2 regions of the Arthrobacter sp. NicSoilB11 genome follow, and region 2 is predicted to be linked to the other one. Evidence: riboswitches for the same ligand, from Rfam matches in the RefSeq annotation. Region 2 holds a riboswitch; the other holds the start of a gene.
What was found. Region 2 has a riboswitch for glycine ahead of gcvP (aminomethyl-transferring glycine dehydrogenase). Riboswitches for the same ligand answer to the same signal wherever they lie in the genome.
Positions count from the first base shown of each region.

Region 1: linked by a shared signal. The riboswitch ahead of gcvP (aminomethyl-transferring glycine dehydrogenase) and the one ahead of gcvP (aminomethyl-transferring glycine dehydrogenase) in region 2 are both predicted to bind glycine.

Region 1 is NZ_AP024657.1:468,650-483,071, forward strand. It holds gene LDO14_RS02270 (phospholipase) at 1-351, shown strand, start outside; gene LDO14_RS02275 (HAD-IA family hydrolase) at 570-1,307, shown strand; gene LDO14_RS02280 (glycosyl hydrolase family 65 protein) at 1,448-3,793, shown strand; gene lipA (lipoyl synthase) at 3,819-4,832, opposite strand; gene LDO14_RS02290 (L-serine ammonia-lyase) at 4,880-6,319, opposite strand; gene glyA (serine hydroxymethyltransferase) at 6,607-7,929, opposite strand; gene gcvH (glycine cleavage system protein GcvH) at 7,926-8,309, opposite strand; gene gcvT (glycine cleavage system aminomethyltransferase GcvT) at 8,359-9,507, opposite strand; gene gcvP (aminomethyl-transferring glycine dehydrogenase) at 9,517-12,390, opposite strand; glycine riboswitch at 12,551-12,651, opposite strand; glycine riboswitch at 12,943-13,041, shown strand; gene cycA (D-serine/D-alanine/glycine transporter) at 13,188-14,422, shown strand, end outside.
Region 2 is NZ_AP024657.1:842,497-856,918, forward strand. It holds gene LDO14_RS04000 (APC family permease) at 1-1,195, opposite strand, end outside; gene LDO14_RS04005 (DNA starvation/stationary phase protection protein) at 1,417-1,896, shown strand; gene LDO14_RS04010 (MFS transporter) at 1,978-3,537, opposite strand; gene LDO14_RS04015 (TetR/AcrR family transcriptional regulator) at 3,623-4,159, shown strand; glycine riboswitch at 4,253-4,350, shown strand; glycine riboswitch at 4,377-4,484, shown strand; gene gcvP (aminomethyl-transferring glycine dehydrogenase) at 4,538-7,384, shown strand; gene gcvT (glycine cleavage system aminomethyltransferase GcvT) at 7,396-8,544, shown strand; gene LDO14_RS04030 (L-serine ammonia-lyase) at 8,687-10,126, shown strand; gene LDO14_RS04035 (TspO/MBR family protein) at 10,173-10,718, opposite strand; gene LDO14_RS04040 (peptidoglycan bridge formation glycyltransferase FemA/FemB family protein) at 10,840-11,973, shown strand; gene LDO14_RS04045 (peptidoglycan bridge formation glycyltransferase FemA/FemB family protein) at 12,106-13,422, shown strand; gene LDO14_RS04050 (threonine/serine exporter family protein) at 13,457-14,422, shown strand, end outside.

The DNA.
Region 1 (14,422 bases), 370 kb from region 2:
GACCGGCACAGCAGCGTCAGCCTCATGGGGTACTCCCAGGGCATGGCCATGGCCAGCACCCTCCTGCGGCTGCATCCCGAAGACTATAAGGCCGTCGTGGGGCTGTCCGGCTTCGTACTCAACAACGAGCTCCTCTCCGTGATGGATTCGTTCGAGGCCAAGCCGCCATTCTTCTGGGGCCGGGACAAGGCGGACCTGGTGATTAACGAAGACGCCGTTGCCTACACCGCCGAATGGCTCGAAAAGAACACGCTGTTGACTGCCCGCACCTACCCGGGGATGGGGCACGCCATGTCCAAGGCGGAAATGGTGGACGTCAGCGCCTTCCTGCGCCATTACGTGCTGCGCTGACCCCTATGCCGTTGCATGGCCGTGGGCAGTTGTGTGAACGGCTAAAAAAACATTTGCAAGTCAAATTTGCAAGCGCTTACACTCGTCTACGGCCATGATCGGTCCTGCAGTGGGCGGGCAAGGAAGCGATGCTGTGCGCAAATGCGCCGGCAGCACCTTCCTTCAGGCTGTCCCGGCAGGGCCGGTAGTCCGCAACCCGAGAGGACACCGCACTGCTGATGACACAACAAACTGCAGCTGATACCGCCGCCTGGACCGGCGCGGCAGCAATCCTGTTTGACCTGGACGGGGTGCTGACGCCCACGGCCACTGTGCATGAGCGTGCCTGGCAGGAACTGTTCGACGGATACCTGGCCTCGCAGCCGGGGGTCTCCGGTTACAGCGAAAGCGACTACTTCGACCATATCGACGGCAAGCCCCGCTTTGACGGAGTGCGCGACTTCCTGGCTTCCCGGGGACTCACGCTGCCGGAAGGCCCGCTGGATGACGACCCTTCCAACGACACGGTCCAGGGCCTGGGCAACCGGAAGAACGCGATCTTCAACGACATCGTGAGCGCCGGCGTCGAACCGTTCGAAGGCTCGGTGCGCTTCCTCCAGGCTGCGCTTGAGCGCGGACTCAAGGTCGCCGTCGTCTCCTCCTCCCGCAATGCCCCCGCCGTCCTGAAGGCCGCCGGACTCAGCCACCATTTCGCCGTCGTGGTGGACGGGGTGGTGGCCGCAGAGCGTGGCCTCCCCGGAAAGCCAAGCCCGGCCACCTACGAATACGCAGCCAAGCTGCTGGACCTGTCCAGCTCCGGGTGCGTGGTGGTGGAAGACGCCGTGTCCGGCGTGCAGGCCGGACACGCGGGATCGTTCCACTCGGTCATTGGCGTGGACCGGGGCGCAGGGCGGCAGACGCTGCTCGATGCCGGAGCCACCCTGGTGGTCAACGACCTCCAGGAACTTCTTCCCTAAACCCGCCGCCAGAAACCCCGTTGCCTTTCCCCGGGCAACCCCTGCTGCTTCCCCGGCAGCACCAATTCGAATACCGCATTCCCCCGAATACTCCGTGCCGGCCCGCCCGCCCGCACGGCATCGCCAAAAGGACCCCGACCATGGCACTGATCACCGCGGACCGCGAACGGTTCCCCGACACCCCCTGGCAGCTCGTTGAAACGCGCCATGAATCCGAAAACGCGGGAACGCTTGAGACCCTGTTTGCCCTGGGCAACGGGCACCTGGGCATCCGGGGTGCCCATTGGGCTGCGGCCGACGCCGAACTCCCGGGCAGCTTCATCAACGGGCTGCACGAAATCTGGGACATCAAGCACGCCGAGAATGCGTTTGGGTTCGCCCGGACGGGGCAGCGCATCCTCTACATCCCGGACGCCAACAACTTCACGGTGGTGGTGGACGGGGAAAGCCTGAGCCTGGCCGAATCCGAGGTCGTCGACTATCGGCGCAGCATCGACTTCTGCACCGGCATCTACGAATGCCGCATCACCTGGCAATGCCGGTCCGGCGCCGTGGTGACCACCACGGAACGGCGGGCCGTTGGCTTCGCCTCCCGCGGCAGCCTTGGTATTTCGCTTGACGTTGCCACGGACCGCCAGGTCTCCCTGGACGTCACCTCCTCCGTCATCAACCGGCAGGACCAGCCGGTGGAAGACCACTCCGTGCATGATCCGCGCCGCGCCGGCCGCCACGCCGGGCGCGTGCTTTTGCCCGTGCGGCTCGACGGCGGCGATGGCTCCCTGCGCCTGTCCTGGGAGGCCTCCGAATCAAAGCAGCGCGTGGGGATCGCGGTTGACCACTGGACGTCCCCCGGGCACCAGCCGTTCGAGACTCTGGTGGACCAGGACGACAGCAGCGTCCGGTACGTCCTGGCAGTGGATGCCGCCGAGCCGTTCCGGCTGGAAAAGAGCGTCAGCTACGCCGCCGGCCGCACGGTGCAGGACCCTGACGTCGACGCAGCTGCAGTGGCCGAAGAGGCGCTGCGCCCGGTGAATGACATCTTTGCCGAGAGCGAAGCCCATTTCCGCGGCTACTGGGCCACATCGGACATTGTGGTTGAGGGCGGCGGGCCCGGCCTGCAGCAGGCTATCCGGTGGAACCTGTTCCAGCTGGCGCAGGCCACCGCGCGCGCCGATGTTGCCGGCATCCCTGCCAAGGGCGTGACGGGCTCGGGTTACGAGGGGCACTACTTCTGGGACCAGGAAGTGTACCTGTTGCCGTACCTCACCTACACCAATCCCGACGGCGCCCGGCAGGTTTTGGAGTTCCGCCACGGCATGCTGCCCGAAGCCAAGATCCGCGCCAAGGAGCTGAGCGTTGACGGCGCCCTCTTCCCGTGGCGCACTATCAACGGGCTCGAGGCCAGCGCCTATTACGCCGCCGGCACCGCGCAGTTCCACATCGCGGCCGCCATCGCCTTTGCCACCAACAGGTACCTCTGGGCCACCGGCGACGCCGCCTTCCGGGAAGGAATGGGTGCCGAGCTGCTGATCGAGACCGCCCGGATGTGGATCTCCCTGGGCTTCTTCGGCAAGGACGGCCTCTTCCATATCCACGGCGTCACCGGCCCTGATGAGTACACGGCCGTGGTGAACGACAACCTGTACACAAACGTGATGGCCCGCTTCAACCTGCGTGCCGCCGCCGCGCTTGAGCATGCCGAAATCACCAACGAAGAGCGCCAGATGTGGGAAGCCGCGGCCAGCCGGATGCAGCTTCCGTTCGACGAGCGGATGCAGGTGCACTCCCAGGACAATGACTTCATGACCCTGGAGGCCTGGGACTGGACCACGCCGCGGTCCAAGTATCCGCTGCTCCTGCACTTCCACCCGCTGGTGATTTACCGCCACCAGGTCCTCAAGCAGGCCGACACGGTGCTTGCCATGTTCCTGCAGTGGCAGGATTTCACGGCGGAGGAAAAGCAGCGCGCCTTTGACTTCTACGATCCCATCACTACGGGCGACTCCACCCTGTCCGCCTGCGTCCAGGGCATCATGGCTGCCGAGGTGGGCTACTTCAAGGAGGCCCTGGACCACTTCACCAACGCCGTGTTCATCGACCTCGACGACACCCACGGCAACACCATCGACGGCGTGCATATCGCGTCCACAGGCGGCGTATGGAGTTCCCTGGTGTGCGGCTTCGCCGGACTGCGCGACCAGGGCCCGGTCCCGTTTTTCGATCCGCGCCTGCCCGGACAGTGGGAAGGGCTTGCCTTCCACCTGAAGATCCGCGGCCGCCTGCTGCTGGTCCGGCTTTCTGCCGACGCCATTACGCTCACGGTCCAGGAGGGCGAACCCCTGGAGGTGGACGTCCGCGGCCAGCGGTTGATGGTCACGGGCCAGCCCGTGCAGGTGCACCTGGAGCGCATCCCGGAGCCGGAGCCCACGGTCTTCCCGAGCGGACCGCCGACGGCGAGCATTCCCGTGGTGCGCGGCAGAAGCTAGGTTCACGGGTGCGTGCAGGGGCTCCTTAGCCTGCCAGGAGGGTGGCGGCTTCCTGGCGGGTGGTGCCGGAGTCCTGGATGCCGTCGGCGATGTGGGCGAGTTCGGCGGGGATGTCGCGGCCTTTTTTGCGCATGGCGGTGGCCCAGAGCCGGCCGGCGCGGTAGGAGGAGCGGACCAGGGGGCCGGACATGACGCCGAGGAAGCCGATTTCCTGGGCTTCGTGCTGGAGGTCCACGAATTCCTGGGGTTTGACCCAGCGGTCCACGGGCAGGTGCCGTTCGGAGGGGCGCAGGTACTGGGTGATGGTGATCAGGTCGCAGCCGGCGGCGTGGAGGTCGCGGAGTGCTTCGCTGATTTCTTCGCGGGTTTCGCCCATGCCCAGGATGAGGTTGGACTTGGTGACCATGCCCAGGTTCCGGCCCTGGGTGATGACGTCCAGGGAGCGGTCGTAGCGGAACGCGGGGCGGATCCGCTTGAAGATCCGGGGCACGGTTTCGACGTTGTGCGCGAAGACCTCGGGGGCGGAGTCGCAGATGGCCTTGATGTGCTCGGGTTTGCCGGAGAAGTCCGGGATGAGCAGTTCCACGCCGGTGCCGGGGTTCAGTTCGTGGATTTTGCGGACGGTTTCGGCGTAGAGCCAGACGCCTTCGTCTTCCAGGTCGTCGCGGGCGACGCCGGTGACGGTGGCGTAGCGCAGCTGCATGGATTGGACGGAGCGGGCCACCTTGGTGGGTTCGAACCGGTCCAGGGGTGAGGGTTTGCCGGTGTCGATCTGGCAGAAGTCGCAGCGGCGGGTGCATTCGGAGCCGCCGATCAGGAAGGTGGCTTCCTTGTCTTCCCAGCATTCGAAGATGTTGGGGCAGCCGGCCTCTTCGCAGACGGTGTGCAGGCCTTCCTTTTTCACCAGGTTCTTCAGGCCGACGAATTCCGGGCCCATCTGGACCTTGGCCTTGATCCACTCCGGTTTGCGTTCCACCGGGACCGCAGCGTTGCGCTGCTCAATCCGCAGCATCTTCCGGCCTTCAGGTGCCAATGTCATGGTTGTTTCCTTTGCTTGCTTGGGGATTCGCGGCAGGTTGTTGCCGGTCAGCATTCGACGACGTTGACGGCGAGGCCGCCCATGGCGGTTTCCTTGTATTTGGAGGACATGTCCTTGCCGGTTTCGCGCATGGTGATGATGACTTCGTCCAGGGACACGCGGTGGGTGCCGTCGCCCCAGAGCGCCATTTTCGCGGCGTTGATCGCTTTCGCGGCCGCGATCGCGTTCCGTTCGATGCAGGGGACCTGGACCAGCCCGCCGATCGGGTCGCAGGTCAGGCCCAGGTTGTGTTCCATTGCGATTTCCGCGGCGTTCTCCACCTGCGCCGGGGTCCCGCCCATGACCTCGGCCAGGCCCGCGGCCGCCATCGAGGACGCCGACCCCACCTCGCCCTGGCAGCCGACCTCGGCCCCGGAGATCGAGGCCTGTTCCTTGTACAGCACCCCCACCGCGCCCGCGGCCAGCAGGAACCGCACCACCACCGCGTCCCGGTCCTCCTGGGTGGCCTTGTCCATGCCCGGGGCGAAATGCAGGGCGTAGAACAGCACCGCGGGGATGATCCCGGCCGCCCCGTTCGTCGGGGCGGTGACCACCCGCCCGCCGGAGGCGTTCTCCTCATTCACCGCCAACGCCACCAAATTAACCCACTCCTGCCAATACCTGGCATCGAACGGGCCCGCGTCCCACGCCGCATCCGTCTCCTCGACCGGGGCGCCCGCGGATTCCTTCTTCAACCGGTCGTGCCAGTCAGGGGCGCGGCGGCGGACCTTCAACCCGCCCGGCAGCACCCCTTCCCGCCTCAACGAGGCGCCCACGCAGCCTTCCATCACCGACCAGATCTGCAGCAGCCCCGCCCGGATCTGCTCCTCGTCCCGGGAGACTTTTTCGTTCACGAGCATCACGTCGGCGATGCCCAGCCCGGTCGCCGCGCAGTGCCCCAGCAGCTCCGCCGCGGTCCGGAACGGCAGCGGCAGTTCCTGTTTGGACGCGTCCAGTTCCTGCTGCGCCGCGTCCTCCTCGCCCTCCCGGACGATGAACCCGCCACCCACCGAGAAAAACGTCGCCGCATGCAGCACCTCCCCGGCCGCATCAGTGACCGTGAACGTCATCCCGTTCGTGTGCCGCGGCAACACCGTCAACGGCCGCAGCACCATGTCCTTCACCCCGTACGGCAAGGCCACAGCACCGGCCAGGTTCAGGACCCCGGTCTCCGCGATCGAGGCCAGCCGCTCCTCCACCTCGGCGGGCAGGATCAACTCCGGATGGAACCCCTCCAACCCCAACAAAACGGCGGTCATCGTCCCATGCCCATGACCCGTCGCCGCCAACGACCCATACAAATCAACCCGCAACCCCGCCACATCACCCAGGACACCCAGGCCCTTGAGCTCCTCAGCGAACACCGCAGCAGCCCGCATCGGCCCCACAGTATGCGAAGACGAAGGCCCAATCCCGATCGAAAACAGGTCAAAGACTCCGACTGCCATAACTAAATCCTTACTGAAACTGTGGTTCGGTTGGTGTGGCCGGGCTGGGGTGGGCGGGCAGGACATCCTCTGCGTGCTCGGTCGCGAAGACGCCCGCTAAGCGGACGTGACGCTCCCTTGGACGCACGCTGCCGGATGCCCCGCCCACTCCCAGGGTCTGTCACCAAGGCGACATGCCCACGAGGGGCCGGCGGAGCCGGACTTTTCGAAAGCCTGCGTCAAAGCGACGAAGGAGCAGCAGGCGTGAAAATGTCCGGTCCGCCGGGCCCGTTAGCGATCACGATCCCTCAGGACAGAGGTGCCACGCCCGGGTAGAGCGGATGCGCCGAAGCCAGGACCTCGACGCGGTGACGCAGACCGGAGAGGTCGGCGTTGGCGTCGGCGATCAAAGCTTGGGCGATGATGTCCGCAACCTCGCGGAAGGCGTCCTCGCCGAACCCGCGGGTGGCCAGTGCGGGCGTGCCGATGCGCAGGCCTGAGGTGACCATGGGCGGGCGGGGGTCGAAGGGAACGGCGTTGCGGTTGACGGTGATGTCAATGGCGGCGAGCCGGTCTTCGGCCTGCTGCCCGTCGAGGTCGCAGTTGCGCAGGTCGACCAGGACCAGGTGCACGTCGGTGCCGCCCGAGATCACGCTGATGCCCTTGGCGGTGACGTCCGGCTGGACCAGGCGTTCCGCCAGGAGGCGGGCACCGGCAAGGACTCGCTCCTGCCGCTCGCGGAACTCTTCGGACGCCGCGATCTTGAACGCCACGGCCTTGCCGGCGATCACGTGTTCCAGCGGGCCACCCTGCTGACCGGGAAACACAGCCGAGTTGATCTTCTTGGCGATGTCGGCGTCGTTGGTCAGGATGATGCCGCCGCGCGGACCGGCGAGGGTCTTGTGCGTGGTGGACGTGGTGACGTGGGCGTGCGGGACCGGCGACGGGTGCAGGCCCGCGGCGACGAGCCCGGCGAAGTGCGCCATATCCACCATCAGGTAGGCCCCCACGGAGTCGGCGATCCGGCGGAATTCCGCGAAGTCCAGCTGGCGGGCGTAAGCGGACCAGCCGGCCACGATCAGCTGCGGCTTGTGCTCCTGGGCCAGCCGTTCCACCTCTGCCATGTCGATGGTGTGTGTGTCCTCGCGGACCTGGTACGGGACCACGTTGTAGAGCCTGCCGGAGAAGTTGATCCGCATGCCGTGGGTCAGGTGGCCGCCGTGCGCCAGGTTGAGGCCCATGATGGTGTCGCCGGGCTTGATCAGGGCGTGCATGACGGAGGCGTTGGCCTGTGCACCGGAGTGTGGTTGGACGTTGGCGAACCCGGCGCCGAAGAGGTCCTTGACCCGGTCGATGGCGAGTTGCTCGATGACGTCCACGTGCTCGCAGCCGCCGTAGTAGCGCTTGCCGGGGTAGCCTTCGGCGTACTTGTTGGTCAGGACCGAGCCCTGGGCCTGCATGACCGCAGCGGCCGTGTGGTTCTCGGACGCGATCATCTCCAGGCCGTCGCGCTGGCGGCCAAGCTCGTCGTCAATCTTCGCGGCAACCTCAGGGTCCAGGATGGACAGGTCGGCGTTCAGGCTTGGGGAGGCCACCTGCTCGAAGGCGCCCACTTCTGCCGGGGCGCTCACAGCTCGCCGCCGTTTGCTGCGGCGTATTCCTCTGCCGACATGAGCGGGCCTTCCTCGGTAACGGCCACCTTGAAGAGCCAGCCCGCACCGTAGGGATCGCTGTTGATCAGGGCGGGGTCCGTGACCACGCCGTCGTTGATCTCGGTGACCTCACCGGTCACGGGGGCGTAGAGGTCGGAGACGGATTTGGTGGATTCCACCTCGCCGCAGGTCTCGCCGGCCGTCACGGTGGAGCCGACCTCGGGGAGGTCCACGTACACGATGTCGCCCAGGGCGTCGGCAGCAACGGCGGAAATCCCGATCCCCGCTGGGCCGGATCCGTCAACAGCAACCCACTCGTGCTCGGCGGAGTACTTCAGTTCAGAAACAACTTTGCTCATTGTCTACTTTCCTTCTCTTCAAAACCTGTGGTGGTTGGGCGAAATCGATTTACTTCTGGCGCTTGTAAAAGGGGAGGGGGACGACTTCGAAGCGCTCGGGCTTGCCGCGGAGGTCGATGTCCAGGACGGTCCCGACTTCAGCAAATTCGACGTCGACGTAGGCCATGGCGATGGGGTATCCGAGGGTGGGGGAGGGCTGGCCGGAGGTTACTTCGCCCACCAGGGTGCCGTCCTTGAGGACGGGGTAATGGGCGCGGGCAGCGCGGCGTCCGGCACCCTTGAGGCCCACCAGCTTCTGCCCGATGCTTGAACCGACTCCTGCGGCCTTGATGGCGGCCAGGGCGTCCTTGCCTACGAAGCCGCTCTCCTTCGCCAGCGACACCACGGGGCCCAGGCCGGCCGCGTAGGCGTTGACGTGGCGGGAGAGTTCGTTGCCGTAGAGCGGCATCCCGGCTTCGAGGCGGAGCGAGTCGCGTGCGGCCAGTCCGGCTGGAACCAGGCCGGAGCCTTCGCCGGCCTGGAGCAGGGCCTCCCACAGTGCGGGGGCGTCCAGGTTGGGAACATAGATCTCGAAGCCGTCCTCGCCGGTGTAGCCGGTCCGGGCCACGAGCAGGTCCTGGACCGTACCGTTGACGGCGATGCCCACCTCGACGGCGGCGTAGTACTTGAGCCCGGTGAGCAGTGCGTGCTGTTCGGCCGGGACCAGCGTCAGGAGGATCGCTTCGGAATTCGGTCCCTGGACGGCGATCAGCGAGGTGTCGGCGGAGGCGTCCTCCACAGTGACGTCGAAGGCGGCGGCGCGTTCCAGCAGTTCCTTGGCCACCACTGCGGCGTTGCCCGCGTTGGGCACCACCAGGTACCTGTCCACGCCCTCTTCGGGGGATGGCCGGCGGTAGGTGATGAGGTCGTCGATGATGCCGCCATCGGCGTTGCAGATCAGCGAGTACTTTGCCTTGCCCACGGCCACCGCGGACAGTTTGCCGGCAAGGGCGTAGTCCAGGAACGCGGCGGCGTCGGGGCCTGTCACCCAGACCTCGCCCATGTGGGAGAGGTCGAACAGGCCGGCCGCCCTGCGCACGGCATGGTGTTCCGCGAGTTCAGACTCGTACTTGAGCGGCATCTGCCACCCGCCGAAGTCCGTGAACGAGGCCCCGGCCTTCTTGTGCTGCTCGAAAAGAGCGGTGTAGTTCTCAGTCATTGGAAGTCCTCAGTTCTCAAATTCGGCTGTGCTGTCCTCGAACGCTTCGAGGGGCGGGCAGGAGCAGATCAGGTTCCGGTCGCCGGCGGCGCCGTCGATCCGGCCGACGGGCGGGAAATACTTGTCCTGGCGGAGCGAGGCAACGGGGAAGGCCGCCTGCTCCCGCGGGTAGGCGCGGTCCCAGCCAGAGCTGACGACGGCGGCCGCCGTGTGGGGTGCGTTGCGCACCGGGGATGCCTCCAGGGTGATGTCGCCGCTGGCCACCTGCTGGATCTCGCCATGAATGGTGATCATGGCCTCGATGAAGCGGTCGATCTCGGCCAGGTCCTCGGACTCGGTGGGCTCCACCATCAGCGTGCCCGCGACAGGGAACGAAAGGGTGGGGGCGTGGAAACCGAAGTCGATCAGCCGCTTGGCCACGTCCTCGGCCGTGACTCCCGTCTTCGCCGTGAGTTCGCGCAGGTCCAGGATGCACTCGTGCGCCACCAGCCCGCCTTCACCGGTGTAGAGGACCGGGAAGTACTCGTTCAGGCGGGACGCGACGTAGTTGGCCGCCAGCAGCGCGGACTTGGTGGCCTCGGTCAGGCCCTCACCGCCCATCAGCTTCACGTACGCCCACGAAATCGGCAGCACGCCGGCCGAACCGAACCGGGACGCCGAGATCGCCACACCGTGCCCGGCTTCGTGCGCCGCCTTGTTCGCGTCGCCCGGCATGAACGGTGCCAGGTGCGCCTTGGCGGCAACGGGCCCGACGCCGGGTCCCCCGCCGCCGTGCGGGATGCAGAAGGTCTTGTGCAGGTTCAGGTGGGACACGTCCCCGCCGAACTGGCCCGGCTGGGCCAGCCCTACAAGTGCGTTGAGGTTGGCGCCGTCAACGTAGACCTGGCCGCCGGCAGCATGCACAGCGTCACAGACTTCGCGGACATCGGAGTCGTACACGCCGTGCGTGGACGGGTACGTGATCATGATGGCCGAGAGGACGTCCTTGTTGGCCTCGATCTTGGCCGTCAGGTCGTCGTGGTCGATGGTGCCGTCGGCAGCCGTGGCAACCACGACCACCTTCATGCCCGCGAGCACGGCGGAGGCGGCGTTGGTGCCGTGCGCCGAGGCCGGGATCAGGCAGACGTTGCGCTGCTGCTCGCCCCGGGAATGGTGGTAGCCGCGGATCGCGAGCAGCCCGGCGAGTTCGCCCTGCGAGCCCGCGTTGGGCTGGATGGACACCTGGTCATACCCGGTGATCTCGGCGAGGTCCGCTTCCAGGCCGGCGATGAGTTCGCGCCAGCCTTCGGTCTGGGAGTCCGGGGCGAACGGGTGGATCGAGGCGAACTCCGGCCAGGAAATGGCTTCCATCTCGGCCGTGGCGTTCAGCTTCATGGTGCATGAACCCAGCGGGATCATGGTGCGGTCCAGCGCCAGGTCGCGGTCCGAGAGCTTGCGGATGTAACGCAGCAGCTGGGTTTCGGACCGGTGCGTGTTGAAGACCGGGTGCTGCAGGTAGGCCGAGGAACGCAAAATAGTGTCGGGCAGTTCGAATCCCTGGGCGTCACCCACCGGACCGGCGCCAAAGGCGACGGCGACGGCGGAAAGTGTTGCCGCCGTCGTCGTCTCATCAACGGAGACGCCCACCGTGTCCGGATCGATGAAGCGCAGGTTGATGCCGCGGGCTTCAGCGGCGGTGATCACCTTGGCGGCCTTGCCCGGAACGCGGACGGTGAGGGTGTCGAAGAAGGAGTCCGTGACCAGTTCGCGGCCCAGTGACGTGAGTGCTGTTGCCAGGACCCTGGCCTTGTGGTGGACGGTCTCTGCGATCGCCTTCAGGCCGTCGGGGCCGTGGTAAACGGCGTAGAAGGAGGACACGATGGCCAGCAGCGCCTGGGCGGTGCAGATGTTGGATGTGGCCTTCTCGCGGCGGATGTGCTGCTCGCGGGTCTGCAGTGCCAACCGGTAGGCAGGCGTGCCGGCGTTGTCCTTGGAGACGCCCACGATCCTGCCCGGGAGGGTACGTTCCATTCCCTTTTGGACGGCCATGTAGGCGGCATGGGGGCCGCCGAAGAACAGCGGCACGCCAAAACGCTGGGTGGAGCCGACGGCAATGTCCGCGCCCTGCTCGCCCGGAGGTGTGATCAGTGTCAGGGCCAGCAGGTCCGCAGCCACGGTGACCAGCGCGCCCCGGTCCTTGGCAGCGGCGATCACGGCGGATTGGTCCCACACGCGGCCGGAGACCCCGGGCTGCTGCAGCACGACGCCGTTGATGTCGCCGTCGGGCAGGCCCTTGGACAGGTCGGCGACCTCCACCTCGAAGCCGAGCGCCTCCGCCCGGCCCAGCACGATGGCGATGGTCTGGGGGAGGCAGTCGGCGTCGAGCACCGTCTTGCCGTCCTTCGCGGGCTTGGTCTTGTTGGCGCGGCGCATCAGCAGCACGGCCTCGGCCACGGCCGTTGCCTCGTCCAGCAAGGAAGCGTTGGCTACCGGGAGCGCCGTCAGGTCCTGCACCATGGTCTGGAAGTTCAGCAGCGCCTCAAGCCGGCCCTGGGAAATCTCCGGCTGGTAGGGCGTGTAGGCGGTGTACCAGGCCGGGGATTCCAGGATGTTGCGGCGGATCACCGGTGGAGTCACGGTGTCGTAGTAGCCCTGGCCGATCATCTGGACTGCCGTCTTGTTCTTGGCGGCAAGCTTCCGCAGTTCCGTGAGGACTTCAACCTCGCTGAGGGCGTCGGTCAGCTTGAGCGCAGTTTCCTGGCGGATGGGCGCGGGGACGGCCACGTCAACCAGGCCATCCAGGCTGTCGTAGCCGATGGCCTTGAGCATGGTGTCGATGTCGGCCTGGCGGCGCGCGCCGATATGGCGGTCAACAAACGATGTTGGATGCGAATGAATCGTCATGAGGAACTCCAGATCTGGCCGGCCGAAGGTGGCACGGCGTGGGATGGGTTCCTCCCCGCTCTGTATTGGACCTGAGAGATTCCGCGTTGCCTGCTGTTGGCAGGGGACCGCTTGCACCGTCGGTGAACCAGGCAGAAGCCTGATTGCTTTCCAGAGTCGCCTCGCCGTGACGGTACGGGGGCCTGAGAGATTCCTGGGGAGGATTTGCTCCTACGGCGCCTGACCGGTGTTTCGCCGGGAGGACTCTCCCGTCACAGCTCGAAAGGCTTATTCAAATGTGGGTGATTCGGCTCACAAGGTACCGGGATAGACCCGTCCGTGGCAAATCGGGCGGCTTCCGTGCGGGGCTCGAGGGGCACGTGACGCCGTTCTTCCCCGCTTGTGTCGGGAGGGGTTTGACATTCGATCGTGACGGACACCACACTGAACCCCGGGAATGGCGCCGCCGGTGGCTGGCTCAGCGTATCCGGAGCAGCCCACCAGTCGGTGCCTGTCCCATTGCATGACCGGCCGTGGCCCAAAAAGCCTGCGGCTTCCAACTGAATACGCCTTCGACCTGCGGCGGGAGAGCCCTGCCGGGTACATCCAGCAGGCGCCGTAGGAGCAAACCCTCCCCAGGAAACTCTCAGGCCCACGTACCGCCGCGGACAGGCAACTCTGGAAAGCAGCCGGGCATGACCCTGGCTCACCGGCGGTGCAAGCGGCTTTTGCTGCGGAAACTCTCAGGTCCACTACAGAGCGGGGAGGAACCAAATCTTTTGCGGCACCCAAAAGCCGCTTTATCGATGGAGTTCCTCATGGCGATTCATCCCCCCACGTCCAACGGCGAACCAGCCCGCAGCCAAGGCGCTGCCACGGCAGCCCGCAGCGAGCCTCCCCACCTGGAGCGGCAGCTCACCAACCGGCATATCCAGCTCATCGCCATCGGCGGCGCGATCGGCACGGGCCTGTTCATGGGTTCCGGCAAGACCATCTCCGCGGCCGGCCCATCCGTGATCTTCGTATACATGATCATCGGCTTTATGCTTTTCTTCGTCATGCGGGCCATGGGTGAACTGCTGCTCAGCAACCTGAACTACAAGTCCTTCAGTGATTTCGCCGCCGATCTCCTGGGGCCGTGGGCCGGATTCTTCACCGGCTGGACGTACTGGTTCTGCTGGGTGATCACCGGAATCGCGGACGTCATCGCCATTGCAGGGTACTCAAAGGAACTTTGGCCGGCGCTGCCACTTTGGATCCCGGGCCTGGCCACGGTGGGCATCCTGCTCCTGCTGAACCTCGCCACCGTCAAGGCGTTCGGCGAGACCGAGTTCTGGTTCGCCCTCATCAAGATCGTCGCCATCGCAGCCCTGATCATCGTGGGACTCTTCATGATCTTCACCGGTTTCCAGAGCGACGCGGGCACCGCAAGCTTCACCAACCTGTGGAGCCATGGCGGGTTCTTCCCCAATGAGTTCATGGGCTTCGTGGCCGGATTCCAGATCGCAGTCTTCGCCTTCGTAGGCATCGAACTGGTGGGAACCACCGCCGCCGAGGCCAAGAACCCCGAGCGCACGCTGCCCAAGGCCATCAACGCCATCCCCGTCCGCGTGCTGCTCTTCTATGTCGGTGCGCTGGTCATCCTGATGGCGGTCACCCCGTGGACCCAGTTCGCCGCCGGCCACAGCCCCTTTATCGGGATGTTCTCCCTGGCCGGCCTCGGCGCCGCGGCCACGGTGGTCAACCTGGTGGTCCTGACTTCGGCGATGTCCTCCGCGAACTCCGGCATCTACTCCACGTCCCGCATGGTCTTCGGCCTGGCCCAGGAAGGCGATGCCCCCGGTATCTTCAGCCGGCTCTCCACGAGGAAGGTGCCCAGCAACGCGCTGTTCCTGTCCTGCGTCCTGCTGCTGTCCGGCGTCGTACTCATGTATGCCGGCCAGGATGTTGGCATGGCCTTTGAAATGGTGACCACCGTGTCTGCGGTCTGCTTCGTCTTCGTCTGGTCGATCATCCTCGCCAGCTACATCTCCTTCCGGCGCCGCCGGCCGCA
Region 2 (14,422 bases):
CATTCAGGACGTTTTCGCTGACCACGTGCATCACCGCGTAGAACCCGGCGGACAGGATGCCGGCGGCGATGGTGGCGTAGCCCGGCGTCGCGAACTTCCTGCTGATCCGGCTGAACGGTTCAGGCAGGGCGCCGTAGTGCGCCATGGCCAGCAGGCTTCGGGACGGCGACATGAACGTGGACTGGAGGGAGGCCGCGGAACTGGACAGCACGGCGAGGGACATCAGGATGGCGAAGGGGCCCATGATGGGGGAGGCCAGGGCCGTGAAGATGTTCTCTTGGTTGTCGGCGTTGTTCAGGCCGTTGCCGGTGTCCCCGACGCCGGCGAACATCATGGTGGCGATGCTGACCAGGAGGTAGATGGCCAGGACGATGACGGCGGTCAGGGTGCCGGCCAGTCCGGCCGTCTTCTGGCCGTTCGCTGTTTCCTCGTTGACCGTGAGGCACACATCCCAGCCCCAGTACACGAAGATCGACAGCGAGATGCCGGCGGCAATCTGGCCGAACGTCTCGATCTTCGTGACGTCGAACCAGTCCCAGCTGAACGGGATGGCCGTTTCGGACGTGGACCAGTTGGCGAAGGCCATGGCGACGAACAGGCCCAGGACCAGAAGCTGGAAGCCCACCAGGCCGTACTGCACCACCTTGGTGGTGTGCAGCCCGCGGTAGCTGACCCAAACAGCCAGCGCCACGAACACGAAGCAGGTCAGGACGTTCAACGCTTTGTTGCCGGCCAGGTCTGCCAGTTCCGGTGAGCCGGTGAGCTGGGACAGGAAGAGGTAGAAGAAGTCGACGGCGACGCCGGCCAGGTTGGACAGCACGATGATGTTGGCGGCCAGCAGGCCCCAGCCGCCCATCCAGCCGACCCAGGGGCCGAAGGCTTTGGTCACCCAGGTGAAGGTTGTGCCGCTGTCCGGGGAGTCGGCATTGAGCTCCCGGTAGGCGAGCGAGACCAGGATCATGGGGATGAACCCGATCAGGAAGATGACTGGCAACTGGAGTCCGGCTTCATTGACGGTGGGTCCGAGTGCGCTGGTGAGGGTGTAGGCGGGGGCGATGGTTGAAATGCCCAGGACGACGACGGCGAGGAGCCCGAGCTGCCCGCCCTTGAGGCCTTTGGCGCTGACGCCGTCCGCGGACGGGGCGTGGGCGTGCGGACCGGGTTTGGCCGTACTGGTGCGGATTGTCTCTGTCATGGCACCACTTTCTGGAAGGCTGTGAGACGGAGGTCACTATATGAATGGCGTTCATTTAGTATGGGGGTGCCGGACCTGTGATGCAAGACGCAATATGAATCACATTCGTTTATGACTTCCTTTCCAAATTAGTAAGCTCACTGAGAAATTGCCGAAAGCCCTGCCGCCGCTAGGTGCTCGGCTGGTAGCGTCGGCCGTATTGGACCACTTGAGGAGGACGCATGAAAGCTTCACCGACACTGACCAACAATCTGCAGGCTGTCCTGGCCGACCTGATCGAACTGCACGTCCAGGGCAAGCAGGCGCACTGGAACATCGTGGGCACCAACTTCCGCGACCTGCACCTGCAGCTTGATGAGATCGTCGACGCTGCCCGCCAGTTCGCCGACGACACAGCCGAACGAATGCGCGCCCTGCATGCACTCCCGGACGGCCGCAGCTCCACCGTTGCCGAAACCACCAGCCTGGCCCAGTTCCCTGAAGGGCTGATCAGCACTACGGATGCCATCGAGCGGATCGTTGCTGCCATGGAAGCCGCCGTGGGCACCATGCGCAAAGTCCATGACGAGGTGGACGAGGAGGATCCCACCTCCGCGGACCTCCTGCACGAGTTCATTGCCCGGCTGGAGCAGTTTGCCTGGATGGTACAGGCTGAAAACATGAAGCCGACCGCCAAGGTCACAGCCGCCGACTCCAAGTAGCCGGCAGCCACCCGCCTGGACCCTTTGGGCGCCTGGTATCGGAATTAATCCGGTACCAGGCGCCCTTTTTGTTTCGCTTGGTTAGGCCGCTTTCGGCACCTTCCGCAGCACGACGGCGGCGAGGACTGCCGCCGTCGCCATCAGTACCAGCCCAATTGCCGCAGTGATGTGCACGCCGGAATCAAACGCTGACGCCGCAGCGTCCCGGACGGTGTCCGACAGGGAAGCGGGCAGCAGGTTTGCTGCTTCCACTGCGCCGGCAAGTGTTTCCCTCGCGCTGTGCAGGGAGGAGCCGGGCAGCATGCCGTCAAGGCCTGCGGGCAGCCGCAGGTTCTGCTGGTAGGACGCCGTCAGGATGGAGCCCAGTACCGCCGTGCCCAGCAGCGACCCCACCTCGTAGCCGGTCTCGGAGATTGCCGCGGCAGCGCCTGACTTCTCCGGCGGCGCGGACCCGAGGATGAGGTCGTTGGAGATGGTTTCGGCCGTACCCACGCCCAGTGCAAGGACCAGCAGGGCTGCCAGCAGCAGCGAGGGGCCGCCGTCGTGATTCCCGAATGCCACCATGGTGTAGCCGGTGGCACTGAACGCCAACCCCGCAGCCACCACGTATCCCGGGCGGACCTTGCGGACCAGCGGCACCACCACCAGGCCGGCCACCACCGTGGCGGCCAGTGCCGGGATCATGGCAACGCCCGCTGCGGACGGCGTCATTCCCTCGAGGAGTTGGAGGTGCTGGGCGAGGAACAGGATGAAGCCGTTGAAGGAGAACAGGGCAAGGATGTTGGCGCTGATGGCCATGCTGAACACCCTGTTCCGGAACAGGGACATGTCCAGCAGGGGGTGCGCCAGCCGCTGCTGCCGCTGCACGAACACCGCCCCCATGGCCAGGCCGAAGGCGATGGCGCCCAGACCTGCCGCCCCTGGACCTTCGGTGGCAACTGCCTTGATCCCGTAGACAACGGGCACCATGACCAGCATGGAGAGCAGGATGCTGGGGATGTCCACCTTGCCGGGTGCCGGATCCTTCGATTCCGGGATGAGGGCCGGTCCAAACGCCAGCAGGGGGACCATGAGGGGGACCGCCACCAGGAAGACGGCACCCCACCAGAAGTGCTCCACCAGCCAGCCGCCGAAGATCGGACCCAGGGCCGCGCCGCCGGAGAATCCGGCGGCCCAGATGGCGACGGCCAGCCTGCGGCGATTGGGCTCGGGGAAAATGTTGCGGATCAGCGACAAGGTGGACGGCATCAGCATGGCGCCGAAGAATCCCAGGGCGGCGCGGCCGGCGATGAGCCATTCCGGCGCGGGTGCAAAAGCCGTCGCAACGGACAGCGCGGCAAAGCCGATGCTGCCAAGGATGAGCAGCCTCCGCCGCCCAATCCGGTCGCCGAGGCTTCCCATTGATACCAGCAGCCCGGCCAGCACCAGGGGGTAGGCGTCAACGATCCACAGCAGCTGCACGCCTGTGGGTTCCAGGGCCCGGGCGATGGCCGGCAGCGCGAACGTCAGTGCGGTGTTGTCCACCGCCACCAGCAGCACGGGAAACATCAGCAGCCCCAGCGCCAGCCAGTCGCGCCACGGAGGACGCACGGAAGTGCTGCTTGCCTGCCCGGTTGCAGAACTCTCGATGGAAGTGGTCATGAGATAACTATACCGTCCGGACGGTATAGTTTAAAAATGCGACGGTTTTCCTTATTCCTGCACGGGGGAGGGCATGATGGAGGGCATGCCCCGAAAGCCTGTTGCCCGTGACGCGGTCCTTGACGCCTTCGAGTCCCTGCTGATTGAAGTGGGTGAGCGGGCGGCCACCCTCGATGCCGTGGCGCGCAGGGCCGGCGTATCCAAAGGCGGCCTCCTCTACCACTTTCCCAACAAGGAAGCCATGATTGCCGTGTTGCTCGACCGCCTGGAGGGCCTGGCGGGCGAGGATGCCGATGCCATGGCGTCGGCAGCTGAAGGCGCCGCGGCCTACTTCATCCGTTCCTCGGTCTGGGCGGATACCCCTTTGGACCGTGCCATCGTGGCCGCCACCCGGCTTGCAGAGGTGGCCCACGAGGAGACGCGGCGCCGCTTCGCGGCCATCCAGCAGCGCTGGCTGGACGAAATTGCTGCGGATGTGGGACCTGGGCTGGCCAAGGCAGTCCTCTATATGGGGGACGGCCTGTACTTCAACGCCATGCTGTCCGTGGCCCCTGCGCCGGCCGGGGGAGCGGCCGCTGACGTGGAGGAACTCCTGGCCGCGCTGGAACGGCTCCGCAGGTAGCTCCGTCATTTGCCGGGAGGGGTTGCCGCGTAGGACAATAGAAAGTTGTGAGGGCTGTCACCGGCCTTCATGATCCAACAAATGAATAGCCTTTGATCTGCGGCGGGAGAGTTCTGCCGGAAGTACAGGCAGGCGCCGTAGGAGCAAATCCTCCCCAGGAATCTCGCAGGCCCCCGTACCGCCGCGGCGAGGCACCTCTGGAAAGCAGCAGGCAGTCTTATTCTCTTTTGGAGAGGTAGGGACTGTTGTGCTCACCGACGGTGCAAGCGGGTCCTGCCCAGGCAGGGAACGCGGAAACTCTCAGGTCCAATACAGAGCGGGGAGGAACCCGAATAGCTGTGGCGTACCCTTCGCCGCCTGAGTAAATGGAGTTCCTTCGTGTCGGTTACCCCAGCCTCCACCACTTTCGTAGACCGCCATATCGGCGCGCGCCGCCAGGCCGACGTCGACACCATGCTCAAAGCCGTGGGCTACGACTCGGTCGATTCCCTTGTGGACACCGCGGTTCCCAAGGTCATCCGCCAGGACACCGCCCTTCGCCTGCAGGACGCCCTCAGTGAGGTTGAAGTCCTCACGGAACTGCGGAAGCTTGCCGCCAAGAACAAGACGGCGGTGCAGCTGATCGGCCAGGGCTACTACGACACCGTGACTCCGCCGGTGATCCGCCGCAACATCCTGGAATCCCCGGCCTGGTACACCGCCTACACGCCCTACCAGCCGGAGATTTCCCAGGGCCGGCTTGAGGCGCTGCTGAACTTCCAGACCATGGTGCAGGACCTTGTGGGCCTGCCCATCGCCAACGCTTCGCTGCTGGATGAAGCAACGGCGGTGGCCGAGGCCGTGCTGCTGATGCGCCGTGCCAACAAGACCAAGCCCGCGGCAGACGGCAAGACCGTCCTGGACATCGACGTGCTGCCGCAGACCATCGCCATCGTGCTGGGGCGTGCGGAGGCGCTCGGCTTCGAGGTGGAGGTCGCCGACCTGTCCAAGGGCCTGCCCGAGGGCGACATCAACGGGATCGTGCTGCAGCAGCCCGGCGCTTCCGGCCGCGTCTGGGACCAGTCCGCGGTGATCTCTGCAGCGAAGGACCGGGGCGCGCTGGTCACGGTCGCTGCGGACCTGCTGGCCCTGACACTGATCACACCTCCGGGCGAGCAGGGCGCGGACATTGCCGTCGGCTCAGCCCAGCGTTTTGGCGTGCCGCTGTTCTTTGGGGGCCCCCATGCCGCCTACATGGCTGTCCGCAAAGGCCTGGAGCGTTCCTTGCCTGGCCGCCTGGTTGGGGTGTCAAAGGACGACGCCGGCACGCCTGCCTACCGGTTGGCCCTGCAGACCCGCGAGCAGCACATCCGCCGCGAGAAGGCCACGTCCAACATCTGCACCGCCCAGGCGCTGCTGGCCATCGTTGCGTCCATGTACGCCGTTTACCACGGCCCCGACGGACTGAAGGCGATTGCCCAAACGGCGCACCGCCACGCCCGTAGCCTGGCGGCCTCGCTTGCGGCCGCCGGCGTCGAGGTGCTGCACACGAGCTTCTTCGACACCCTTACGGTCCGGGTCCCCGGACGGGCTGCTGGCATCATCGCCGACGCCGAGGCGCGGGGCATCAACCTGCGCAGCGTCGACGCCGACACCGTAGGCATCGCCCTCGATGAAACCACGACGGCGGCCATCGTCGCCCAGGTTGCCGACGTCTTTGGCGCCACGGTTGCCGAGGTCCAGGGCTTTGGGCTGGAGGCCGCCGTCGAGCGTTCCTCCGACTACCTGCAGCACCCGGTCTTCAACACGCACCGGTCTGAAACCCAGCTGCTGCGTTACATCCGCAAGCTCTCGGACCGCGACCTGGCGCTGGACCGCACCATGATCCCGCTGGGTTCATGCACCATGAAGCTGAACGCCACGGCCGAGATGGAAGCCATTTCCTGGCCGGAGTTCGCCTCGATCCACCCGTTCGCCCCGGACTCCCAGACCGAAGGCTGGCGCGAACTCATCGCCGGCCTGGAAGCGGACCTGACCACGATCACCGGGTATGACCAGGTGTCCATCCAGCCCAACGCGGGCTCGCAGGGCGAGCTCGCCGGGTTGCTCGCGATCCGCGGCTACCACCATTCCCGGGGCGAGCAGCAGCGCAACGTGTGCCTGATCCCGGCCTCGGCGCACGGCACCAACGCCGCCTCCGCCGTGCTCGCGGGCATGAAGGTGGTGGTGGTTGCCACGGCTGCCGACGGCACCATCGACCACGACGACCTGACGGCCAAGATCGAGGCCAACAAGGACGTCCTGTCCTGCATCATGATCACCTACCCCTCCACCCACGGTGTCTACGATGGGGATGTCCGCGAAGTCTGTGACGCTGTGCATGCTGCCGGCGGCCAGGTCTACATCGACGGCGCCAACCTCAACGCCCTGGTAGGGCTGGCCCAGCCGGGCCAGTTCGGCGGGGACGTGTCCCACCTGAACCTGCACAAGACCTTCTGCATCCCGCACGGCGGCGGGGGACCCGGCGTCGGGCCCGTTGCCGCCAAGGCGCACCTGGCACCGTTCATGCCGGGCGACGCGAACAAGGCGGCGCACGAAGCCGGGCACGGTGTGGCGATCTCGGCGTCCCGGTTCGGTTCGGCCGGCGTGCTGCCGATTTCCTGGGCCTACGTGAAGCTGATGGGCGGTGAGGGCCTGACCGAGGCCACCAAGTCCGCGCTGCTGGCGGCCAACTACGTCGCGTCCCGCCTGAACGAATACTTCCCGGTCCTCTACACCGGTGAAGGCGGGCTGGTGGCGCACGAGTGCATCCTGGACCTGCGCGAACTCACGGCGAAGACGGGAGTCACGGCCGAGGACGTGGCCAAGCGGCTGATCGACTTCGGTTTCCACGCCCCCACCCTTTCGTTCCCTGTCGCGGGCACGCTGATGGTGGAGCCCACCGAGTCAGAGGACCTGGCCGAGATCGACCGCTTCATCGAGGCCATGATCAGCATCCGCAAGGAAATCGACCAGGTGGCCAACGGCGACTTTGCTGTAGCGGATTCACCCCTGCGCCGCGCACCCCACACGGCGGCCGCCGTCGTCAGCTCTGGCTGGGACCGCGCCTACCCGCGGGAGCAGGCGGCGTTCCCTGCCCACCACAAGCAGGACAAGTACTTCCCGCCCGTGGGACGCATCGACGGCGCCGCAGGTGACAGGAACCTCATCTGCTCCTGCCCGCCGCTGGAAGACTTCGAAAACTAAGGACCGGCGCCATGACCGAGAAATACACCGCGCTTTACGACGAGCACAAGAAGCTTGGAGCTTCCTTCACGGACTTCGGCGGGTGGCAGATGCCGCTGAAGTACAGCTCGGAGCTTGCTGAACACCATGCCGTGCGCCGGGCTGCCGGCCTGTTCGACCTCTCGCACATGGGCGAGGTCTGGGTGACCGGCCCCGGCGCCGCCGCCTTCCTGGACTACGCCCTGGTGGGAAAGATCTCCGCCATGGCCGTGGGCAAGGCAAAATACTCGCTGATCTGCAATGAGGACGGCGGTATCGTCGACGACCTCATCACCTACCGACGCCCTGCCGCGCAGGACGGCACCGACGTCTTCCTGGTGGTCCCCAACGCGGGCAATGCCACCGTGGTGGCCGCTGCCCTGCAGGAACGGGCCGCCGGGTTCGATGTTGTAGTGGAGGATGCCTCAGCCCGCACGTCGCTGATCGCCGTCCAGGGCCCCAAGGCCCAGGAACTCCTGCTGCGCCTGGTCCCGGCCGCGCAGCACGCACTGGTCACTGAGCTGAAGTACTACGCCGCCGTCAGCGTGCCGCTCCTGGTAGGCGGCGCCGGAAAGGAACTCCTGCTTGCGCGCACCGGGTACACGGGTGAGGACGGGTTCGAAATCTTCGTGGGCAACGGCGATGCCCCCGCGCTGTGGCAGTCACTGATCGCCGTCGCCGACGACAGGGAACTGACCCCGGCAGGCCTCGCCTCCCGTGACTCCCTGCGCCTCGAAGCGGGAATGCCCCTGTACGGCAACGAACTGTCGCTGCAGGGCGACCCGTTCGCCGCCGGCCTCGGCCCCGTCGTCGCGCTCTCCAAGGAAGGCGACTTCGTCGGCAAAGCCGCCCTGGCCGCCAAAAAGGAAGCCGGAGCCGGCAGCACCTCCGGCCGCCGCCTCGTTGGGCTCAAAGGCCAGGGCCGCCGCGCCGGACGCGCGCACTACCCCGTCCTCAAGGACGGCGCCACGGTTGGCGAAGTCACCTCCGGCCAGCCGTCGCCCACCCTTGGCTACCCCATCGCCATGGCCTACGTCGACGTCGAATACTCGGCACCCGGCACCGCCCTCGACGTGGACCTCCGTGGCAAGGCGGAGCCATTCGAAGTCGTCGACCTCCCGTTCTACAAACGCCAAAAGTAAGCCCTGTACCGCACCGTGGCCGGCTTCGGGTCCGGCTCTGCCGGCCCCTGGTGCGCATGGACCGGTGTGTCGAGGCTGACAGGACGTACAGGAAGTGGGTTGAGCGGCAACCGAACCAGATTTAGTTAGGAAATACCCCGTTATGGCTGTTGGAGTCTTTGACCTGTTTTCGATCGGGATTGGGCCTTCGTCGTCTCATACTGTGGGGCCGATGCGGGCTGCTGCGGTGTTCGCTGAGGAGCTCAAGGGCCTGGGTGTCCTGGGTGATGTGGCGGGGTTGCGGGTTGATTTGTATGGGTCGTTGGCGGCGACGGGTCATGGGCATGGGACGATGACCGCCGTTTTGTTGGGGTTGGAGGGGTTCCATCCGGAGTTGATCCTGCCCGCCGAGGTGGAGGAGCGGCTGGCGTCGATCGCGGGGACCGGGGTGCTGAACCTGGCCGGTGCTGTGGCCTTGCCGTACGGGGTGAAGGATATGGTGCTGCGGCCGTTGACGGTGTTGCCGCGGCACACGAACGGGATGACGTTCACGGTCACTGATGCGGCCGGGGAGGTGCTGCATTCGGCGACGTTTTTCTCGGTGGGTGGCGGGTTCATCGTCCGTGAGGGCGAGGAGGACGCGGCGCAGCAGGAACTGGACGCGTCCAAACAGGAACTGCCGCTGCCGTTCCGGACCGCGGCGGAGCTGCTGGGGCACTGCGCGGTGACCGGGCTGGGCATCGCCGACGTGATGCTCGTGAACGAAAAAGTCTCCCGGGACGAGGAGCAGATCCGGGCGGGGTTGCTGCAGATCTGGTCGGTGATGGAGGGCTGCGTGGCCGCCTCGTTGAGGCGGGAAGGGGTGCTGCCGGGCGGGTTGAAGGTCCGCCGCCGCGCCCCTGACTGGTACGACCGGTTGAAGAAGGAATCCGCGGGCGGCCCGGTCGAGGAGACGGATGCGGCGTGGGACGCGGGCCCGTTCGATGCCAAGTATTGGCAGGAGTGGGTTAATTTGGTGGCGTTGGCGGTGAATGAGGAGAACGCCTCCGGCGGGCGGGTGGTCACCGCCCCGACGAACGGGGCGGCCGGGATCATCCCCGCGGTGCTGTTCTACGCCCTGCATTTCGCCCCGGGCATGGACAAAGCCACCCAGGAGGACCGGGACGCGGTGGTGGTGCGGTTCCTGCTGGCCGCGGGCGCGGTGGGGGTGCTGTACAAGGAACAGGCCTCGATCTCCGGGGCCGAGGTCGGCTGCCAGGGCGAGGTGGGGTCGGCGTCCTCGATGGCGGCCGCGGGCCTGGCCGAGGTCATGGGCGGGACCCCGGCGCAGGTGGAGAACGCCGCGGAAATCGCGATGGAACACAACCTGGGCCTGACCTGTGACCCGATCGGCGGGCTGGTCCAGGTCCCCTGCATCGAACGGAACGCGATCGCGGCCGCGAAAGCGATCAACGCCGCGAAAATGGCGCTCTGGGGCGACGGCACCCACCGCGTGTCCCTGGACGAAGTCATCATCACCATGCGCGAAACCGGCAAGGACATGTCCTCCAAATACAAAGAAACCGCCATGGGCGGCCTCGCCGTCAACGTCGTCGAATGCTGATCCCCACCTGGCAACGCGACGCCACAGGCCACGCGGAGACCATCGCTTAGTTATGCGCCGCGGCCCACCAGTTCAGGCTGGCCGCAAACACCAGCCATGACACGTAGGGCAGCAGGAGCAGCCCGGCCGTGCGGCTGATGGGACCAAAATACACAACGGTTACTGCGACGGCGGCGATCAGGGCAAGGATGATGGCCAGCCCCAGCCACAGGGCCGGCGTGCCAAGGGCGGGGTAAAGGGCGAAAAACGCGGGGGTCCAGGCAAGATTGAGGACCAGCTGGACGGCGTAGGCGGCCATTGCCGGACGTGTCCTGCTGGTCCGCCGGCGCCAGACCAGCCACGCTGCGACAGCCATTGCCGCATAGAGGACGGTCCAGACGGGACCAAACACGCCGTTGGGCGGGGACCAGGGCGCCTTGTCAGCGGTGGCGTACCAGCCGGAGACATTGGCCGCCGAGGCCAGGCCGCCCAGCGCCGCCACCAACAGTGACGCCACCAGGAATCCGATAAGCGCGGCCACCTGCACCCCGGCGCTGTAGGGCTGTCCGTCGCTCCCCGTGCGGGCTGTAGTCTCTTCCCCATCCGGCCTCATGCCTACACCCTTGTTGACCGCCAACAGCGGCGTCAAGCGGGCATTCTGAACGCGGATGCCGCCCGTGCACCGCCGGTCGGCGAAAAGCCGGAAGCACATCAGGCTTTAGACTTGAGGCTGCATGTCCGCACGCACCCAGAACTACCGAAACCGCGCACAGACCCGATTGGACAAGGCCCCCTTGCGACAATTCACCGCACGTTTTGCCACCGCCGAGGAAATTGAAAACTGGGACAAGCACGTCACGGCCAATCCGAACGGCGGCAATATGCTGCAGTCCGCCGCCTATGCATCGGTCAAGAACGGAAGCGGCTGGAAAGTCCGGTTCCTAGTGCTGGAAAGCCCCGGAAACTCCAGCTACAACCTGGTGCTGGAGAAGAGCTTCCCCGTCCTGGGACGGTTGTGGTACCTGATCAAGGGCCCCGACCTGGCCGATGCAGCGGACCTCGGCCCCGTCCTTGAATCCGTTGCCGCGTTTGTCCGGGGCAGGAAGCTGAATGTCTTCACCATCAAAGTGGAACCGGACATTATCGACTCCGACGAGGTGCAGAAGGAACTGCGCGCGGCCAACCTGGTGAAAGCGCCCAATATCCAGTCCAACGACTCCACCGCCCTGCTGGATATCTCCGGCTCCGAAGAGGCAGTATTCAAAGCCATCTCCTCGCGCGCCCGCAATGCCATCCGGCGTGCCGAACGCGAAGGCTGCCAGGTGGTCCGGCAGGAACCCGGACCTGAAACCTACCGCGCCCTGTACGACCTGATGGTCAACACCGTCAGCGCCAAGGGATCCATGCCCCTGCGGAGCTACGATTACTACGCACAGTTCTGGGATGAGTTCAGCAACCGCGGCCAGGGCAACTTCTTCTTCACCTACGAGGACGGAAAGCCCAGCGTGGGCGCATTCGTCATCAACTACGGTGCCAAGGCAACCTACAAGGACGGCGGTTCCACCCAGAACCGCAAACAGTACGGTGACTCGCACCTGGTCCAATGGGCGGCCATCCGCCGGATGCAGGAACTCGGCTGCACCGAGTACGACTTCTGCGGCACGCCTCCAGCTGCGCGCATCAAGGACAAGACCCACAACCTTTACGGAATGGGCATGTTCAAGACCAGCTTCACCAAGACAGTGACCGACTTCGTGGGCTGCCACGACTACGTCCTGTCCCCGCTGCGGCACCGGCTTTGGGTCAAAGGCGGCGAAAAGATCTTCCGCCGGATTGAAACCGCACGGACCGGCCAGCAGTTCTACTGACCTGCAGCCGCCAGAACCGCAAAGCTCCCGCGACCCCCGCCGGACCAGCACGCCCGCGTGCCGGCCGCCCCGAACACCGCCCGCCCATCGCGCGCCCACCAGGCCGCGAAGAGTCCAGAAGAAGGTCACCCCTTGAATCCAGTTTCCGCCGCTACCGGGCTTGAATACGCCAACCTCAGCGACGCCGACTTTGAGGCCTTCGCCCTGAAGCACCCGCAGAACAGTTTCCTGCAGTCCATTGATTTTGCCCGTTTCCAGCGAGCACGCGGCCAGCAGGTGGAACTCTTCGGAGTCCGGCGCAATGGGGAACTCGTGGCGGCAGGAAAGCTCAACTACACCACAAACCGCCTCGGCTACACCGTCTGTGAATGCGCCAAGGGCCCCCTTATGGACTACACGGACCGGAACCTGGTGGGCGCCGTCGTCGAGCTTCTCCGCAAGCACGCGGCAGGCCGCAAAGCCGCTGAACTGCGGATCTCGCCGAACGTCAGGTACATCGCCCGGGACGCCGACGGCGCCGAGCACCCCGACGTCGAGGACAACCGGCCCCTGGTGGCCGACCTGGAACGGCTGGGGTTCAAGCACCAGGGCCTGGACATGAACTTCGTCAACGTCAACTGGATGTTCATCAAGAACCTGGTGGGCATCCAGGACGCCGAAGAACTGATCATGAGCACCAGCTACCGGACGCGCAAAGCCATCCGCAAAGCGGAAAAGAACGGCGTCTTCCTGGAACAGGCCACCCTGGACACCCTGGACGACTTCTACGGGGCCCTGAGCCGGGCCGGTGACGAAAAAGGATTCGTCTACCGCGAACGCGCCTACTACGAACACCTGCTCCGGACCACCACCCCGGAATTCACCAAGCTGATGATGGCGAAGATCGACATCCCGGCCTACCGGAAATCCATCACTGAGCGCCTGGAAACGGAGTCAGCCACCGCAGCAGATCTCCGCCGTGAGGTGGAGGAGACCGGCAGCAAAAAGAAGGCCAACCGGCTCAAAGTGGTACAGGACCTGGTGGACAGCTACGAGCGGAGCCTGAAGGACATCGAAAGGTTCCCCGACTCCGTGGGGACGGCCACCGTGGCAGCCATCCACTTCGTTTGCTACGGCGATGAGGTGGTGTGCGTCATCGGCGGCACCGTCCAGGACTACATCTACTTCAACGGCGCAACCTCCCTGTACTGGGGAATGATGCTGCATGCCCTCGAGAAGGGATACCCGCGGTACAACTTCTACGGCACCTTCGGCATCTCCGGCCAGGACGAGGAAGGCCACGGCGGCTACGAATTCAAGAAGGGCTTTGGCGGCGAAGTGGTCCAGCTGGTGGGAGACTTCGTCGTGCCGGTGCGGCCCGCCGTCTTCCATGCCAACAGGCTCGCCAGGTCCGCTGCGGCCGCCGCCCGCACGCTGCTGGGCAAGTTGCCGCTGAAGCGTGCAGCCTGACCGTCCATAAACCGCGTACAGGGAGGAAGCGGGCATGACCGAACGGCACGAACGGCCAGGGCACAGGCCAAAGACTGACGGCCTGCCCAAGACTGAACCGCTGACCCCTGCGCAGCTTCGGCAGGACGCTGCCGCCAAGAGGATGCTGCGCCGCCTGGTGCAGGGCGAGAATCCACCAACCGCCCCGTTGAGCATCGTGGACCGGCTGGCGGGGAGTCCCTACGCCAACCCCACCATCCAGGTGGGTGGCGTGGACACCTCCGCCCGGAAGACCCTGGATTTCGCCCTGCACCTGGCCGAGACCATGTTCCGGTATGGCGCCGGCGCCCTGGAAGTGGAAACCAGCATCATTGCCGTCACCGCGGCCCTGGGGCTGAAGAACATCGAGGTGGACATCACCAACCAGTCCGTGGGTATCAACTACGCACCCAAGGACCAGACGCCGATCGCCCTGCTGCGCGTGGTGCGCTCCTGGACCAACAACTATGCGGGCCTGGCCAAGGTGCACCAACTGGTCACGGACATCGTGGCCGGCGGCGTGGGCCGGGATGAGGCGATCCGCCGGCTGAACGAGGCCATCACCAGCCCGAAACCCTATCCGCGCTGGATGGTCACGGCCGCCTTCGGCATCTTCGCCGCCGTGTTCGTTGGCGTGCTGGGCGGCGGTCCGGTGTCCTCGGCAGTTGCGTTCGTGGCCAATATCGGCATCAGCCTGCTGGCCCGGCAGCTGGGACGCTGGCGCGTACCGGACTTCTTCATCACCGCCAGCTGCTCTTTCGTGGTCACCATGCTGGCGCTGCTGCTCTGGCAGTTCGGGCTCACCGCATCGCCGTCCATCGTGGTGGTGGGCGGCATCCTGCTGCTCCTTCCCACCGGGCGCCTGGTGTCCTCCGTGCAGGATGCCATCAACGGCTTCCCGGTGACGGCGGCCGGACGGTTCCTGTCCACGCTGCTGACGTTCGGCGCCATCGTGGCAGGGATCGCTGTTGCCTTCGTGGTG